3 regions of the Luteococcus sp. Sow4_B9 genome follow, and region 3 is predicted to be linked to each of the others. Evidence: riboswitches for the same ligand, from Rfam matches in the RefSeq annotation. Region 3 holds a riboswitch; each other region holds the start of a gene.
The links. Region 3 has a riboswitch for cobalamin ahead of ACTQ49_RS13340 (ABC transporter substrate-binding protein). Riboswitches for the same ligand answer to the same signal wherever they lie in the genome.
Positions count from the first base shown of each region.

Region 1: linked by a shared signal. The riboswitch ahead of ACTQ49_RS01775 (CbiQ family ECF transporter T component) and the one ahead of ACTQ49_RS13340 (ABC transporter substrate-binding protein) in region 3 are both predicted to bind cobalamin.
Region 2: linked by a shared signal. The riboswitch ahead of mutA (methylmalonyl-CoA mutase small subunit) and the one ahead of ACTQ49_RS13340 (ABC transporter substrate-binding protein) in region 3 are both predicted to bind cobalamin.

Region 1 is NZ_JBQKKT010000002.1:95,558-100,982, forward strand. It holds gene ACTQ49_RS01755 (ATP-binding protein) at 6-1,802, opposite strand; gene ACTQ49_RS01760 (NUDIX hydrolase) at 1,931-2,461, shown strand; gene ACTQ49_RS01765 (polysaccharide deacetylase family protein) at 2,482-3,210, opposite strand; gene ACTQ49_RS01770 (glycosyltransferase family 2 protein) at 3,275-4,270, opposite strand; cobalamin riboswitch at 4,349-4,475, shown strand; gene ACTQ49_RS01775 (CbiQ family ECF transporter T component) at 4,593-5,425, shown strand, end outside.
Region 2 is NZ_JBQKKT010000004.1:206,330-211,754, reverse strand. It holds gene scpA (methylmalonyl-CoA mutase) at 1-2,115, opposite strand, end outside; gene mutA (methylmalonyl-CoA mutase small subunit) at 2,112-4,004, opposite strand; cobalamin riboswitch at 4,154-4,419, opposite strand; gene ACTQ49_RS04725 (DUF6918 family protein) at 4,568-4,999, opposite strand; gene ACTQ49_RS04720 (HesA/MoeB/ThiF family protein) at 5,126-5,425, opposite strand, start outside.
Region 3 is NZ_JBQKKT010000028.1:25,159-30,583, reverse strand. It holds gene ACTQ49_RS13360 (GNAT family N-acetyltransferase) at 1-151, shown strand, start outside; gene ACTQ49_RS13355 (hypothetical protein) at 314-643, shown strand; gene ACTQ49_RS13350 (hypothetical protein) at 621-866, shown strand; gene ACTQ49_RS13345 (MATE family efflux transporter) at 1,916-2,524, shown strand; cobalamin riboswitch at 2,667-2,847, shown strand; gene ACTQ49_RS13340 (ABC transporter substrate-binding protein) at 3,000-4,520, shown strand; gene ACTQ49_RS13335 (ABC transporter permease) at 4,513-5,425, shown strand, end outside.

The DNA.
Region 1 (5,425 bases), on a different contig from region 3:
GATCATCACTCAGCCGCGGGAGCGTCACCCTCGGGGTCGACGATCTCGGCCAGGACCGCACCGGAGGTGACGGTGGCGCCAGCCTCGCAGCTGATGGACTTGACCACGCCGGAACGGTGAGCGGTCACCGGGTTCTCCATCTTCATGGCCTCGAGCACGACGATCAGGTCGCCCTCGGCAACGGTCGCGCCCTCCTCGACGGCGACCTTGACGACGGTGCCCTGCATGGGGGCGGTCAGCGAATTGCCGGACGCCTCGCTGGCCTTTGCGCCGCCACGGTCACGCTTGGTGGGACGCTTGGCCTTCTTGCCGGCGGGCTTGCTGGCGGCCGCGAGACCACCGGGCAGCTTGACCTCGAGTCGACGGCCGTTGACCTCCACGACGACCGTCTGGGCCTCGACGACGTCCTCGGCCTCACCCAGCTCACCGGTGTACGGGGCAACCTTCAGATCGGCGGCCGTCTCGATCCAGTTGGTGTAGACACCGAAGTTCCCGTCAGCGGCGACGAACGCGGGGTCGTCCAGGATCGCGCGGTGGAAGGGGATCACGGTGGGCATGCCCTCCAGGACGATCTCCTTCAGCGCACGACGCGAACGGGCCAGCGCGTGCTCGCGGTCGACGCCGGTCACGATGACCTTGGCCACCAGCGAGTCGAAGGTGCCGGGCACCGTCATGCCAGCGTGGTAGCCCTCGTCGACGCGGACGCCGGGGCCGCCCGGGGCCTTCCACTTGGTGAGGGTGCCGGGGGCCGGCATGAAGTTGCGGCCGGCATCCTCGGCGTTGATGCGGAACTCGATGGAGTGGCCGCGGATCTCCGGGTCGTCGAAGTCCAGCTTCTCGCCATTCGCGATGCGGAACATCTGCTGCACCAGGTCCAGGTCGGTGACCTCCTCGGAGACGGGGTGCTCCACCTGGAGACGGGTGTTGACCTCGAGGAAGGAGATCAGGCCGTCCTGGGCCACGAGGAACTCGCAGGTGCCGGCACCGACATAGCCGGCCTCCTTGAGGATGGCCTTCGACGACTCATACAGGCGCTCCAGCTGCTCGTCGGTGAGGAAGGGCGCGGGGGCCTCCTCGACGAGCTTCTGGTGACGACGCTGCAGCGAGCAGTCACGGGTGGAGACGACCACGACATTGCCGTGCTGGTCGGCCAGGCACTGGGTCTCGACGTGACGCGGCTTGTCCAGGTAGCGCTCCACGAAGCACTCGCCGCGACCGAAGGCGGTGACTGCCTCACGGGTGGCCGACTCGAAGAGCTCGGGCACCTCCTCCATGGTGCGGGCCACCTTCAAGCCTCGGCCGCCGCCGCCGAAGGCCGCCTTGATGGCGATCGGCAGGCCGTGCTCCTTGGCGAAGGCGACGACCTCGTCGGCGTCGGCGACGGGGTCAGGGGTGCCGGGAACCAGCGGGGCGCCCACCTTGAGGGCGATGTGACGGGCCTTGACCTTGTCGCCCAGGTTCTCGATGGCCTCGGGCGAGGGGCCGATCCAGATGAGGCCGGCGTCGATGACGGCGCGGGCGAAGTCGGCATTCTCGGCCAGGAAGCCGTAGCCGGGGTGCACGGCGTTGGCACCGCTCTGCTCGGCGATGGCAAGGATCTTCTCGACATTGAGGTAGGTCTCTGCCGGAGTGGCACCGTTCAGCGCGAAGGCCTCGTCAGCCAGGCTGACGAAGAGCGCCTCCGAGTCGCTGTCGGCGTAGATCGCGACGCTCCCGATCCCGGCATCGGCGGCGGCACGAATGACACGGACGGCGATCTCGCCGCGGTTCGCCACGAGCACCTTGGTGATCTGGTTTCCCACTGTTCCTCCTTGAACGGGCCACGGGCATGGCCTTGCTCTTCGGATTCTAGGGGCAACCGAGGCCGCCCGTCAGCTCTGGGAGGAACCAATCACACTCTGGACTGATTCCTCACACTACTGTGGTGAGCATGCCCACACCGGACTTCATCCTGGAACTTCGCAAGCACGTCGGAACGGCCCTGCTCTGGTTGCCCGGAACCACGGCGGTGGTGCTGCGTCCGGGGCCACGCGTCGAGCAGGTGCTGTGCGTCCAGCGCGCGGACAACGGCAAGTGGACACCCATCTGCGGCATCGTCGAACCCGGTGAGGACCCGCACGTCGCGGCCGTCCGGGAGGCCGAGGAGGAGGCGGGCGTCATCATCGAGATCGAACGGATGGTCTGGATGAGCCCCACCGGCTGGATGCAGTACGACAATGGGGACCAGAACGACTACCTCGACCACACCTTCCGCGCTCGCTACGTCAGCGGCGAGGCCGTCGTCGGTGATGACGAGTCCGTTGCGGTCGGCTGGTTCGACGTGGACCGACTCCCCGAGGACATGAGCGCCATCCAGCGTCGACGTATTGCCGTGGCGGTGGCCAATCCGGCCGACGTCCTGCTCGGCGTCCAGGCGGCCAAGGACTTCCTGGGGGAGAAGGACCCCGAGTACGGGGCCTGACGGGTCGGGAATCGAGGATCTCAGCGGGAGAAGCTGAGCCGGTTCACGGCCGTGCCGGTCTGCAGTGCCTGCTCCAGTGTGGTGGCCCGCAGTCCGCGATCCGTCAGTCCGTGCAGCACGTCGTCGAGCAGGCGGGGCTTGTCCACGTCCGTGACGGCGGCCTCGCTCGCCAAGTCGGAGGCGTCGGCCGACCCGTCGTGGGCCAGCAGGATGGCTCCCGGCCGGGCATCCGCCATGGCCTTGGCCACCCGCTCCTCGTGGGTGACGTCCTTCCAGTCCCAGGTGGTTCCTGACCACAACACGGTCCGCAGTCCGTGACGGGCAGCCAACAGTCGGGTTGCCGGATTCTGGGCACCGTGCGGAGGACGAAAGAGCGTGACGGGCGCGTCGACGGCCTCGGTGAGTTCCGCATGGGCCCGCCTCAGCCACTCGTCGGCCTCGCGGGTGCGCAGCGACGTGATCCGTCGATGGTCCAGGCCGTGCAGCCCGATCTCGTGCCCGGCGGCGGCCAGGTCACGTACCAGCCCCGGAGCTCGGGAAACCCGCGTCATCAGCACGAAGAAGACCGCACGGGCGTCGTGGTCCGCCAGTACCTCCGCCAGCTGCTCCGTGCTCCCGGGCAGTGGGCCGTCGTCGAAGGTCAGCACCACCTGGGGCTGCTCGGTCCGCACGGAGACGGTGGAGCCGATCACGGGGCCGAGGACCCGATGGGCGGGGGTACGCAAAAGGGTGCGGACTGCAGGCTGCACGGGCATCTCCTGATCTGTACGACGGATGTGGTCTACGACGGATGGGGTGTACGACGGATGTGGTCTACGAAGGCTTGATGCGGACCCCGCGGGGCTGACCGGGAGCCAGGTCCTCGGGCACCCGGGAGAAACGCTGCCTCCAGCTGCCGTGGCGCTGGTACTCCTGATAGGCAAGCCCGGTCGCGGCCAGCACCATACCGAGTCCGCGCATGGCGGCCCTCGCGCCCCGGGCGCTGTGGGTCCGGTCGCCGGTGACGGTGCCCAGGCCGGACCGCAGGCCGCCCCCTGCCAGCCGGACCAACCCCTGGGCCAGGAGTCGCGGGCGGGCCAGCGCGGAGCTGGACAGGTGGATGTCCAGGAGTCCGCCGGTATTGCCATGGCTCAGCGCACGCTGCAGCACCCAACCCCGCGTCATCCGTTCCACTGCCACCTGGTCCTCCACGACGGCGTCGTGGCAGAAGACGATGCGCCCCCCTCGGGCCACCAACTGCCGGGTGAGCAGGGTGTCCTCCCCGCCGCTCAGGCCCAGACTCCGGGCAAAGCGAAGATCGCCCAGTTGGTGCAGGTCCAGGAGCAGGTTGCCGCAGGCGGCGGCCTGCAGGGGCTGGCCGTCCCTCCAACGGCGCCGGGTGAAGAAGCCCCCGGCATGGATCCACGGGTCAACCCGACCCAGATAGCGGGTGTCCACCCAGCCGGCGACGGCCGCCGGGTGGCTCTGCCGCCAGGTTTCGAGCATCAGGCTGAGCCAACCGGGTGCCGGGCGGCCGTCGTCGTCCAGGAAGAGCAGGACGTCTCGGCCCCGAGCCTCATCGAGTGCCCGATTGCGGGCCGCGGCGATGCCGGGCGTGGACTCCACCACGACGCGGACGCCGGGCAGGTCGAGGGCTTCGACGGCGGCGCGTCCCGAGCCGGCAGGATCGTTGTCCACCACCAGAACCTCCACCTGCCACGCGGCGTCCTGCTCCCGGGCCTGACGGCACAACAGGGCCACCGTCTGCCGGATCTGTTCCGGGCGGTGGAAGGTGAGGACGGCGATGGTGACCAGCGTCGGACTGTCCATCCGGCAACGCTAGCCGTGGACAGTGGCAGCCGGCTGAGAGTGTGCTGGACGGATCGTGCCGTCCTCGAGGGCGGTTCGTCCAGCCTGCGGACAGGGGATACCGTGGATCCATTGCGATGGGGGAATCCGGTGGGAGACCGGAGCTGACCCGCAGCCGTGAGGACCATGTCCGAGCCGGAATGCCCATCTCAGCAAAGCTTCATCCACCCGTCGAGGCATGCGGGGGCTGGGGATCGCCCCTGCTGCTCGCATGCATGAGCCTGGGAGTTCCTGCCCGATGTCCCGTTCCGTGGCCGCAGGCCGTGCCGTCGAGGTACCGACCGTGGCCAGACGCACCGTGGCGCGCGCAGTGCACCCGATGGCCTGGTGGGGGTGGGCCCTGGGCTGTGCCGTGGCCGTGAGCCTGCTGCACAATCCGCTCGTGGTTGTCCTGGCCACCGCGCTGGTCTGGCTGGTGGTGCTGGAGCGCAGGTCCGACGCCCCCTGGGCCCGCTCGACCAGTGCCTATCTCACGCTGGCCCTGGTGGTTCTGGGCATCCGGATGATCTTCCAGGTCTTCATGGGCGTCAATCGCTCCGGGCAGGTGCTGTTCACCCTGCCCAGCATCGAGCTGCCGGCCTGGGCCGCCGGAGTGCGGCTGGGCGGTCCGGTGACCCTCGACGCGCTGTTGTACACCCTGTACGACTCGCTGCGCCTGGTGGCCATGTTGCTGTGCGTGGGCGCGGCGAATTCCCTGGCCAATCCGCGCCGGGCGCTGCGGTCGGTCCCGCCGGCGCTCTACCAGCTCAGCGTCGCGCTGGTGGTGGCGCTCAGCGTCGCGCCCCAGCTCATCGAGAGCGTCGGCCGGGTGCGTCGCGCCCGACGCCTCCGGGGTGGTCGGTCGACCGGCTGGCGCGCTGCCGGGACCGTGCTGGTTCCGGTGCTGGAGGACGCCATCGACCGGTCCCTGCTGCTGGCCGCCGGCATGGAATCGCGTGGCTACGGCCGCACGCACCAGCAGGAGCCGGTGGGGCCGGCGACCACGGGTGCCATGCTCGCGTCGATGGTCCTGATCACCTACGGCACCTTCCTGCTGCTGGGCGTGCCCGGTGCTGGTCCCTGGTCCTGGTCCTGCCTCGTCGCCGGGTGCCTGTTGGCCGCGATCGGCATCCGGCT
Region 2 (5,425 bases), on a different contig from region 3:
CGGGTAGATGTCAACGGCACCGGCCTTGCGCAGATCCTCGAAGTCCTGCTCGGGGATCACGCCGCCGACGACGATCAGGATGTCCTGGCGATCGAGCTTGTCCAGCTCGGCACGCAGCGCGGGCACCAGCGTGAGGTGTCCGGCTGCCAGGGAGGAGACGCCCACCACGTGCACATCGGCCTCGACGGCCTGGGCAGCAGCCTCCTCCGGGGTCTGGAAGAGCGGGCCCACGTCGACGTCGAAACCGAGGTCGGCGAAGGCCGTGGCGATCACCTTCTGGCCACGATCGTGGCCATCCTGACCCATCTTGGCGATCATGATGCGAGGACGACGGCCCTCTGCCTCTTCGAACGCCTCGACGGCCTTGCGGGCCTCGTCCATGGCCTCGGATCCGGTTGCTTCCTTGGAGTACACACCACTGATCGTACGGATCTGCGCGGTGTAACGCCCGAAGACCTTCTCCAGCGCGTCGGACAGCTCGCCGAGGCTGGCCTGGGCGCGCATGGCGTCGATGGCCACCTTCAGCAGGTTGCGCTCCGGATCGGTCGGGTCCGGGTTGGCGGCGGCCCAGGTGACCTTCTCGAGGGCGGCCTGGCAGGCCTCCTCGTCACGCTCGGCGCGCAGCTTCTCCAGCTTTGCGATCTGCTCGGCGCGCACCTTGGCGTTGTCGACCTTCAGGACCTCGAGCGGCTCGGGATTGTCCAGCAGGTACTTGTTCACGCCGATCACCGGCTGGCGGCCGGAGTCGATGCGGGCCTGGGTGCGGGCCGCGGCCTCCTCGATGCGCATCTTCGGGATGCCCTGCTCGATGGCCTTGGCCATGCCGCCGGCTTCCTCGACCTCCTGGATCAGGGCCCACGCCTTCTCGGCCAGGTCCTGCGTCAGCTTCTCGACATAGGCCGATCCGGCCCAGGGGTCGATGACGCGGCAGTTGCCCGACTCCTGCTGGATGAACAGCTGGGTGTTGCGGGCGATGCGAGCGCTGAAGTCGGTGGGCAGGGCAATGGCCTCGTCGAGGGCATTGGTGTGCAGCGACTGGGTCTGGCCCTGGGTGGCGCCCATGGCCTCGATGCAGGTACGCACCACGTTGTTGTAGACGTCCTGGGCGGTCAGCGACCAACCGGAGGTCTGCGAGTGGGTGCGCAGGCTCATCGACTTCGGGTTCTTCGGACCGAACTGGTTCACCAGGCGGGCCCAGAGCATGCGAGCCGCACGCATCTTGGCCACCTCCATGAAGAAGTTGGTGCCGATGGCCCAGAAGAAGCTCAGGCGCGGGGCGAACTGGTCGACGTTCAGGCCCACGGACTCGCCGGCGCGGATGTACTCCACGCCGTCGGCCAGGGTGTAGGCCATCTCGATGTCGGCCGTCGCGCCGGCCTCCTGCATGTGGTAGCCGGAGATGGAGATCGAGTTGAACTTGGGCATGTTCGCGCTGGTGAAGGCGAAGATGTCCGCGATGATCCGCATCGACGGCTGGGGCGGGTAGATGTAGGTGTTGCGAACCATGAACTCCTTGAGGATGTCGTTCTGGATCGTGCCGGCCAGCTGCTCCGGCTTCACACCCTGCTCCTCGGCCGCCACCACGTAGAGGGCGAGCACCGGGAGAACGGCACCATTCATGGTCATCGACACGCTCATGCGGTCCAACGGAATGCCGTCGAAGAGCTGGCGCATGTCCAGGATCGAGTCGACGGCCACACCGGCCATGCCCACGTCACCGGTCACCCGCGGGTGGTCCGAGTCGTAGCCACGGTGCGTGGCCAGGTCGAAGGCGATCGACAGACCCTTCTGGCCGGCCGCCAGGTTGCGGCGGTAGAAGGCATTGGACTCGGCTGCGGTGGAGAATCCGGCGTACTGGCGGATGGTCCACGGCTGGTTGGTGTACATGGTGGCGTAGGGGCCACGCAGGAAGGGCGGCAGACCCGGCATGGTCTCCAGGAAGTCCATGCCTTCGTACGCGTCCTTGCCGTACAGGTGCTCGACCGGGATCTGCTCGGGGGTCACCCACTGTTCGACGGCGGGAGCCTGGGCGAGCAGCTGCTCGAACTGGGCCTGGGCGTCGGCCGGGATGGCCTGCTCGCCCAGGGGGACGGAATCAAAACGGATCTCGGTCACTTGGACACTCCCAACGTGTCGAGGGTCTGGTTGAGCAGCGCGACGATGTCCATGCCCATGCCGATGGTGCCGTCGATGACACCTTCGGCCTCGGCAGCGCTGTCGCCCAGCTCCTTGAGGTTGCCAGCCAGCAGGACGGTCTTGGCACCGGCCTCCTTGAGGGCCTTGGCGACGGGCAACGCCTGCTCGGCGTAGACCTTGGCGCTGGAGCACAGGCAGGCCACCGGGCTACCGGTGGTCTTGAAGGCGGCGACGATCTCCTCGACGCTGCCTCCCTCGCACTCCGGCGTGGCCAGGCCAGCGACGTGGAAGGCATTCGAGGCGAAGCCCTCGCGGGCGCCGAAGTCACGACGCGCGCCCAGGCAGGCCAGGAAGACCTTGGCATCCGCGTTGTCCTTGGTGGCGTCGCGCAGGGCCTCGAAGACCTCCGAGTCGCGCTTCCACTGCAGGCCCTTGTACTCCGGGGCCTCCGGACGCGGCTTGGCGGTGGTCACCGCGGCCTCGCCGGCATTCGGGAACTCGGAGACACCGGTGATCGGCTTCTTGCGGTTGGCCAGGCGCTTGGCGCGCTCGGCGATGACCGGCTCGAGCTCGCTCATCGGCAGTCCGTCGACGACGGCCTTGGCCATGCCACCGGCAGCGTCGATCCTGCCCAGGACGGCCCAGGCGGCCTCCGCGAGCTTGCGCGTCAGCGTCTCCACGTACCAGGAGCCACCGGCCGGGTCATTGACGCGGACGATGTTGGACTCCTCGGCGAGCACGATCTGCGTGTTGCGGGCGATGCGGCGGCTGAAGTCGCCGGGCAGGCCCCACGCGGTGTCGAAGGGGAGCACGGTGATCGCCTCGGCGCCACCGACGCCGGCAGCAAAGGTGCTGATGGTGGCGCGCAGCATGTTGACGTAGGCGTCGTCACGGGTGACCTCACGCCACGAGGTGACGGCGTGCTGGCGGGCACCACGCTTGGCCTCGGAGACGCCGAAGGTCTCGCCCACCTTGGACCAGGCGGTGCGCAGGGCGCGCAGCTTGGCGATGGTGGCGAACTGGTCGACGGTCGCGGTGACGCGGAAGTCGATCGTGTCGAAGGCCTGGTCAGCGGTCAGGCCCTGGGCCATCAGTGCACGGACGTACTCGACGCCCGTGGCGAGGGCGAAGCCCAGCTCGTGGACGTCGCCGGCGCCGGCATTGTGCCAGATGGTGGCATCCACGACGATGGCCCGCGAGGCGCGCATGCCGTCGATCCGCTTGGTCCACTCGGCCAGCCCGTCGAGCTGGGGGGTGGTGCCGTTGAGGGCCGCGCAGCCGATCGGGTCCAGGCCGAGCACGACGCTCTTCTGGTTCTTCGGCTTGTCGTTCGCCTCCACCAGGGCCAGCAGCGCCTCGGCGGCGGCGGCCTGGTCGGTGCGGCTGGAGACCTCCACCGTGATGAGCTCCAGCATGGCGTCGGCCAGCATCTCACCGAGCTGGTCGGCCGCGATGGCGTCGGGGTCCAGACGGAACCACAGGCTCGTCGCGCCGCGCTCGAGGTCGGTCAGCACGGCCTTGCGGGTGAAAGCGGCGTCGGGATCCTCGTGCAGTGCACGCACGTCCCAGGCGTCTGCCTCACCGTTGTGGACGGTGGTGCCTCGGGTGAAGGGGGCCACGCCGGGGACGCCGAGGTCCTCCGGGGCATCCTCCAGCGTGTAGATGGGGGCGATCTCGATGCCGTCGACGGTGGTGGTCACGAGACGGGCCACGGCCTCGTCGCCGGTCAGTAGCTTGTCTTCTGGGCGCCCGCGGTTGAGGACCTTCGCGGCGGCAGCGCGCCACGTGTCCATCCCCGGCTTCGCGAAGTCGCTGGCGAGCTTGAACTCTCCAGCTCCCTCGCGGGCGACCTGCTCGGTCGTTGTCATGGGACTCCTGCTCCGATGAGGTTGTCGTCGGCTGGCCTCTCGGCCTCCGACCGGACTGAAGTGCTCCTCGGCTCATTCTGGCGGTGACGGCCTGTCCGGGAACACCCTGCAGGACTGTTCGCGGTGGGTCGTCTCCAGCGGCGCACCTGGCTGGCGCGACGCGACTGGCAGGTCTTCGGACTCATGGGCGCTTCGCCGTCAGGCGTCTTCCTCGACCACCGCTTCCCAGGCCCAGACCCAGTGCTTGTCGTCCAGTGGTGCAGTTGCCTGCGCCACTTGGAGGCGTGCGATCCCTCGCATGCCGGACGGGTGGTGTCGTTCCCATTCACCGCTGCGGGACAGTTCCGGATTCACACCGGATTCCCTCTTGCGACGGCCCATCTGCATGGGCCGAACCAGCACCTCCACACTAGCGGGCTCGAGTTCGCGCGGAGGGGCGGGGCCGCATTTTGCCCGAAATGGTCTTACCTCGTAGGCCTGTGGTGGGCTTGGACTCGGGAAGCACGACGGTGCCGGTGCCCCCATGGGGACACCGGCACCGTCGGGTCTGTTCTTCGACTGCGTCAGCTGACGAAGGGGGTGATCGCGGTGGCCAGGCGGGGCAGGGCCTCCTCGACGTAGCCCTTGGCCTTGCCGCGGATCGGCTTGTAGATCTTGGCGATGGCGGCGTTGTCGGGCGACTCGGCCTTGGCATCGGCGACGGCGAGCAGCGCGTCGGCCACCTCACCCGAACGGCTCGACAGGTAGCTGCCGAAGTCCTGGTCACCCTTGGCCTCCCAGTAGGGGGCCAGAGCGGAGGCGATCTCCGGGAGCATCGCGTCGGTGCCCTTGGGGACGATGCCGTCCTTCATCTTCTTGGCGCTGGCGTAGGCCGTCTTGATGGCCATGCCACCCAGACCACCCTTGGACTCGACCTCCTGGTCGATGACGGTGGAGATGGCCTCGACCACCTGCGGGCGCTTGGCCGGATCGAGCAGCTGTTCGGTGAAGCTCATGGATGTGCCTTCCAGTGTTGTGTCGATTCATTCGGGCACGGGCGCCCGTTGCCGGGGGAGCGGTCCCATTGTGGCAGGACTCGACGGGTGCGCGGGGCCGCTGACAGGTTGACGGGATCGTCGCGCTCAGCGGGCGCTCAGGTCGACGAAACGGACGTCGGCGCCCAACAGGTCCACGACGGCCAGGCGCCCGACCAAGGGGGTGCCCAGACCGGTGAGCAGTTTGACGGTCTCGGCCGCCTGCCAGGCTCCCGCCAGGGCAGGGGCGGATCCCAGGATGTCCAGTGGGGCCGGGGCCTCCGTCGGATCCGGCACCACGTCCTCCCACTGCACCCCTCCCGGGGCAAAGACGCTGAGGACCGCCGTCCAGCCATCGATGGCCGCCCAAACCCACGGGACCCCAGCTGCACGGCAGGCCCCGGAGAT
Region 3 (5,425 bases):
CGCGACTGACAACGCGGCCTCGCTGGCCACGGCCCGCAAGGCGAAGTTCATCCAAGAAGGCACGCTCCGCCGCGCCGGATATGTCCATGAGGGCAAGGTCGATCTCGTCATCCTCAGCAGGCTCGTCGACGATCCCCGACCCCAGTTCTGACGCGCACTTTTGCCGCGAGTGTCACGGCTCTGCCGCCAGGCGTCAGTCATCGTTCGACAAGGAGTTTCGGTGCTCAAGTCCCTGAGCTGCGTGGGCGCCCGGACAAAGTCCCGACGAACACCCAGCAGCCGATTTCGTGTGACGTTGTAGTACAATTTGGTCATGGGTCAGGTCCTCCACTGGGACGATGAGACGGCGCACTATGTGCGCTCGCGCCCCGAGCGCTACCCAGGCGGCTTGGGCATCGAGCCGAAGTGGACGCAAGAGGTCCTGCGCGATCCCAACCTCGCCGCCATGGAGCCTGACCCGAAGTCCCGGATGGGTGCCTCGCGGTTCATCGGGCAATCACCGAGCGCTGGGCGCGTGCTGACCGTCATCGCCTTCCGTGACGAGGACGGCGACCTTCACCTGATCAATGCCTGGCCGGCCACCGGCGCCGACCTGAGGCTCTACCGAGAGGAAGCCAGTCATGGCGAAGACGATGGATCGTGACCTTGCTGCCCGACTGCGCGCCGAGTCCGAGGCGACTCGAGACGACGACTACACCAACGGTGTTCGGCCGGCGCGTCCGAACCGCGCCAAGGTGTACTCGGTGAGGCTCAGCGAGCAAGAGCAGGCCAGGGTCGAGGCCGCGGCTGCTGCCCGGAACCTGCCCGCATCGACGCTGGTGCGCTCGTGGATCCTTGACCGCCTCGACGCCGAGAAGATCGCCTGAGCGACGCGATCATCTGCCGCTGGTCGAGCTGGCGGCAAGGCTGCCCAGGTGCGGGTCCCTGGCTGCCCGAACCCGGAGGTTCTGTGGGGCAGGCTCGTCCCGCTGACCAGCGAGCTTCCACGGTGGCTCGCACTGCGGGCATAGTCTGGAAGCGTTGCTCGAGACCGTCGTCCGATGTCGGCACCGCGACCAGGGCCATAGCGTCGGCACATGACTCCACCGGTCCGGCCTCAACCTCAAGCGGGAAAGAACCGCTCCAAGTCTGCCGCGTGCCTTCACGCCTGGTCAGGAGCCACGGCGGTTGTCGCAGCCGGCCTGACGATCGCGGCTGCAGCAGTGCCTTTCCCCATCAGCCAGCTCCTTGTGGTCGGCACCACTGTGGTTCGTCCGAGCCACGTCTGTGCCTTGACAGTCACCCTCTCGGCCATCTGCCTCGTCATCCATGCCGCCACACGTTCGCGACGAACACCAACAGAGCGTCTGGTGTCCTGGCGATGGGTCGCCAGACGGCTGACTCGGTCGCTAGTGGCTCTGACCACGCTCCTCGCGCTGGGTTGGAGCATCGTGAGTGACCTCCCCAGCACCTACCACGTGCTCGAGCCGTCCGGCCCGGATGGCTGTCTCGTCGTTGTGGATGAGAGGTCCTTCCTGCTCTTGGGCTCGGGAGTTGTCCATGTCCTTCCTGCAGGGAGGTGGACCACGTCCCCGGTGAGCCAGTACTCCGCCGATGACGGATACAGCCCGATCAGCCTGGGGACCTATAGCCTCACGTGGCAAGGCAATGTGGGTACCCTCCAGCTTCGCGGCACGGAATTTGAGCCTGTCTGGCCGGAGTATCACTACATCACTTGCCGCTGACATCGCGTCCAATCGATCGCTGCGCGACCCCATCTCGGGGATCGGCAAGCCCGAGCCCTTGCGGCACATGCGCCGGCGCCTGGCTCACGCTGGTCGCCGCCAGTCTGGTTCGCCTCGTCGGCGACCATGCAGGTTGGGCACTGCTGCCCCGCAGGACCAGCTGTGCCATCGCCGGGACAGCCGTGCCGCAAGTGGCCACTGAACTGCTGTGGGTGCTCAGCGAGAACACCTACACCGGCGTCTACGGCCGGATCGGCACACAGTCGCTGGCCGCGATGGCCCTCACCTATCCCCTGCAGAGCATGATCTTCGGGCTCACCGGCGGCCTGGCAGCCGCTGCCATCCCGATCATGGGAGATCACCTGGGCCATCAGCGACGCGACGCCGCACTCGGTGACGCCCGGCTGCTGCTGCGGATCGGGATGGGTGGCGCGGTGCTCCTCGGCGCGGGGCTTGCCCTCGTCGCTCCCCTCTACGTGGACCTCTACTCCGTCGATCACACGGCCGCGACCCAGGCCACCGCCGTGCTGCGGATCCTGGCCGTGTACCTCGTGTTCAAGGTGGCCAACCAGGTGATCTCGGGCGGCATCCTCCCCGCCGGTGGAGACAGCCGCTTCCAACTGCTCAGCGAAAGCCTCGCCGCGTGGCTCGTCGGCGTGCCGCTTGCCCTGGCCGGCGCCTTCATCTGGCTCCTGTCACTGCCCTGGGTCTACGCCATGCTCAGTCTGGAGGAGGTCGTCCGCTTCCTGATCGTGCGCCATCGCTTCGGCTCCGGGAAGTGGATGCGGATCACCGCCTGACGTCAGGTACCTCCACGCCCCTGACCCATGCCGTGGAGTCATCACTTCATTGCCCTGACTGGAACCCCACTTCACGATGTGGGGGCGGCATCACCACATCTGTTCCCGTGGGCGAGCCGAGTTGGCCCGGCCCGGTGCTATGCTCCGCCACGTACACGTAGGTGCCCGTCAGGGCCCAACAGAGAAGCCGGTGTGAGTCCGGCGCGGTCTCGCCACTGTGACAGGGAGGCCGCACTCACGATGCCACTGGCCCTTCGGGGCTGGGAAGGCGAGTGCGGCCCATGAACTGGAGCCAGGAGAACTGCCTGCGTGTCCGTTCAGGAATCCACGCAGATGGAGGGAACGAAAATGGGCGCACACCCGTGCCCGCTACGAGCCGCTGTTGGCCGGTCACAGGTCAGCCAGTCGGCAGTGTTCTGCTGCCTGGATTCTCTTCCGGATGCTTTGGCATCCACGATCCTGGAGAGAAACCACCATGAAGAAGACCCTCGCCGCCCTCATGACGGCCGCCGTTGTCCTGACCGGATGCGGCGTCTCGGATGACTCGGCCTCGTCGGGAGCCCCGCACACGCTGCGCCTGGTGACCGTCTACCCGGCCAACACCACCGACCCGCACGTGGTGCAGACGGCCTTCGTCCTGAATTCTGGCACCGTCGAGACGCTGGTCAAGCTGGACATCAAGACCGGGGCCCTGTCCCCCGGTCTGGCCACGGCCTGGACCCAGAAGGGCCATACCTGGCAGCTCACCATCCGCAACGGGGTCACCTTCCACAACGGCAAGAAGCTGACCGCACAGGTGGTGCAGCAGAACATCGACCGGGCGATCAGCAAGAACCCGGGCGTGAAGAAGCTGCTGCCGATCGAATCCATGAAGGCCGACGGGCAGACCCTCACCATCACCACCGACAAGCCCTATGCGGGCCTGATGAGCGAATTCATCCACTTCAACACCGCCATCATCGACCCCGAGGCCGGCATCGAGAAGCCCGTCGGCACCGGGCCGTTCAAGTTCGACAGCTTCAACACCACCGGGGCGGCCGAACTGAGCCGGTTCGACGCGTACTGGGGTGGCAAGGCCAAGCTGGAGCGGGTCACCATGACCGCCAACCAGGACGCGAATGCCCGGCTGCTGGCGCTGCAGTCCGGGGAGGCCGACGTGATCTACCGACCCTCCACCGAAACCCTCGACGGGTTGAAGAAGGACGACCGGTACACCGTCGAGACCCGGACGGGAACCCGGGTCTACCACCTGCTGTTCAACTACAAGGGCCCCCAGGCCGCACTGTGGGCCAAGGAGCCCTTCCGTCGGGGAATCGACGCCTTGATGGACCGGCCGGCCATCGCCAAGACCGTGATGAGCGGCTACGCCGAGCCCACCGACAATCCCTTCCCCGGCAAGACCGCCATCTCCCCCGGGCAGGTGACCCGGCCATCCGGCAAGGAGGCGGCACTCAAGTACTTCCAGCAGGCCGGGCTGGAGGTCAGCAATGGCAAGGTGACCAGCAAGGGCAAGCCGCTCACGATGAACATCGTCACCTATGTGGCACGGCCCGAGCTGCCCCAGATCGCCCAGGTGATGGAGAACTCCGCCAGCCAGGTTGGGATCAGCTTCAAGATCGTCACCGCGGACAACATCGACGAGCACCTGACCAGCAAGGAATGGGATGTGGCCACCTACTCCGCCAACACGGTGACCCGGGGCGACGGTTCCTACTTCATCCACGGCTCGCTCACCCACGGCGGCGCGCAGAACCATGGGCAGCTGGATGACCCTGCCTTGAACAAGCTGATCGAACAGTTCAACAGTGCTCCGAACACCGAGGAACGAGCCACGGTTGCCAAGCAATTGGGGATCACGGTCCGGGAGCGCCAGCTGAACAGCTACCTGGTGGCCCCCATGGAGACTGCCGCCTTCGCCAAGGGCGTCACCGGCTGGCAGACCCCCACCAATGAGTTTGAGTACCCGATGATCACCAAGGACCTCGACCGTGCTTGACCCGCTGGTCCGGCTGGTGCGACCCGCGGGCGGGATCCTGTTCAGCATCTGGTTCCTCACCGTGGTGAGTTTCCTGGTGGTGGCCCTGGCCCCCGGCGACGCCGCACTGTCGGTGCTGAGGGTGGATACCATTGCCCTCAGCCAGGACGAGATTGCCGCCTACCGCGCCCAGCTGGGGCTGGATGACCCCTTGGCCATCCGGTACTGGCGCTACCTGTCGGGACTGCTGCGCGGCGACCTCGGGATGTCGGCGATGACCGGCCAGACGGTGGCACACGAGTTGGCCAAGGCCCTGCCCGCAACCGCCCTGCTGGCCTTGACCTCGATCGCCATGACCCTGACGACGGTGCTGACCCTGGGGACCCTGGCCGCCACGCATCCGGGCACATGGATCGATCGGCTGGTGGCTGCCGGGTGCTACCTCGCCGCCTCCATGCCGACCTTCTGGCTGGGCCTGCTGCTGATCCAGTGGTTCGCCGTGGACCTGCGGCTGTTGCCGGCCTCCGGCTGGCGCGACGGCGCGGGGCTGATCCTGCCCTGCGTCGCCCTGACCGTCGCCATGGCCCCGCCCTTCATCAAACTCTTCCGGAACTCCTTCCAGGAGAGCCAGCACCGCGACTTCGTCCGTTCGGCCCGCGCCCGGGGAGTCCCCGAACGGGCGCTGCGCCGCCAGCACATCCTGCGGGCCAGCCTGATCCCGGTCATCACCATGATGGGCGTCAGCCTGGGCAGCCTGCTGTCCGGCTCCGTGGTGGTGGAGGCGGTCTTCGGGCTTCCCGGGGTGGGCAAGCTCGCCGTCGAGGCGGTCACCCGACGCGACTACGCCGTGATCCAGGGCTTCATCCTGGTGCTCGGCATCGCCATCATCGGGATCAACCGGTTGGTGGACCTCAGCTACCGGTGGA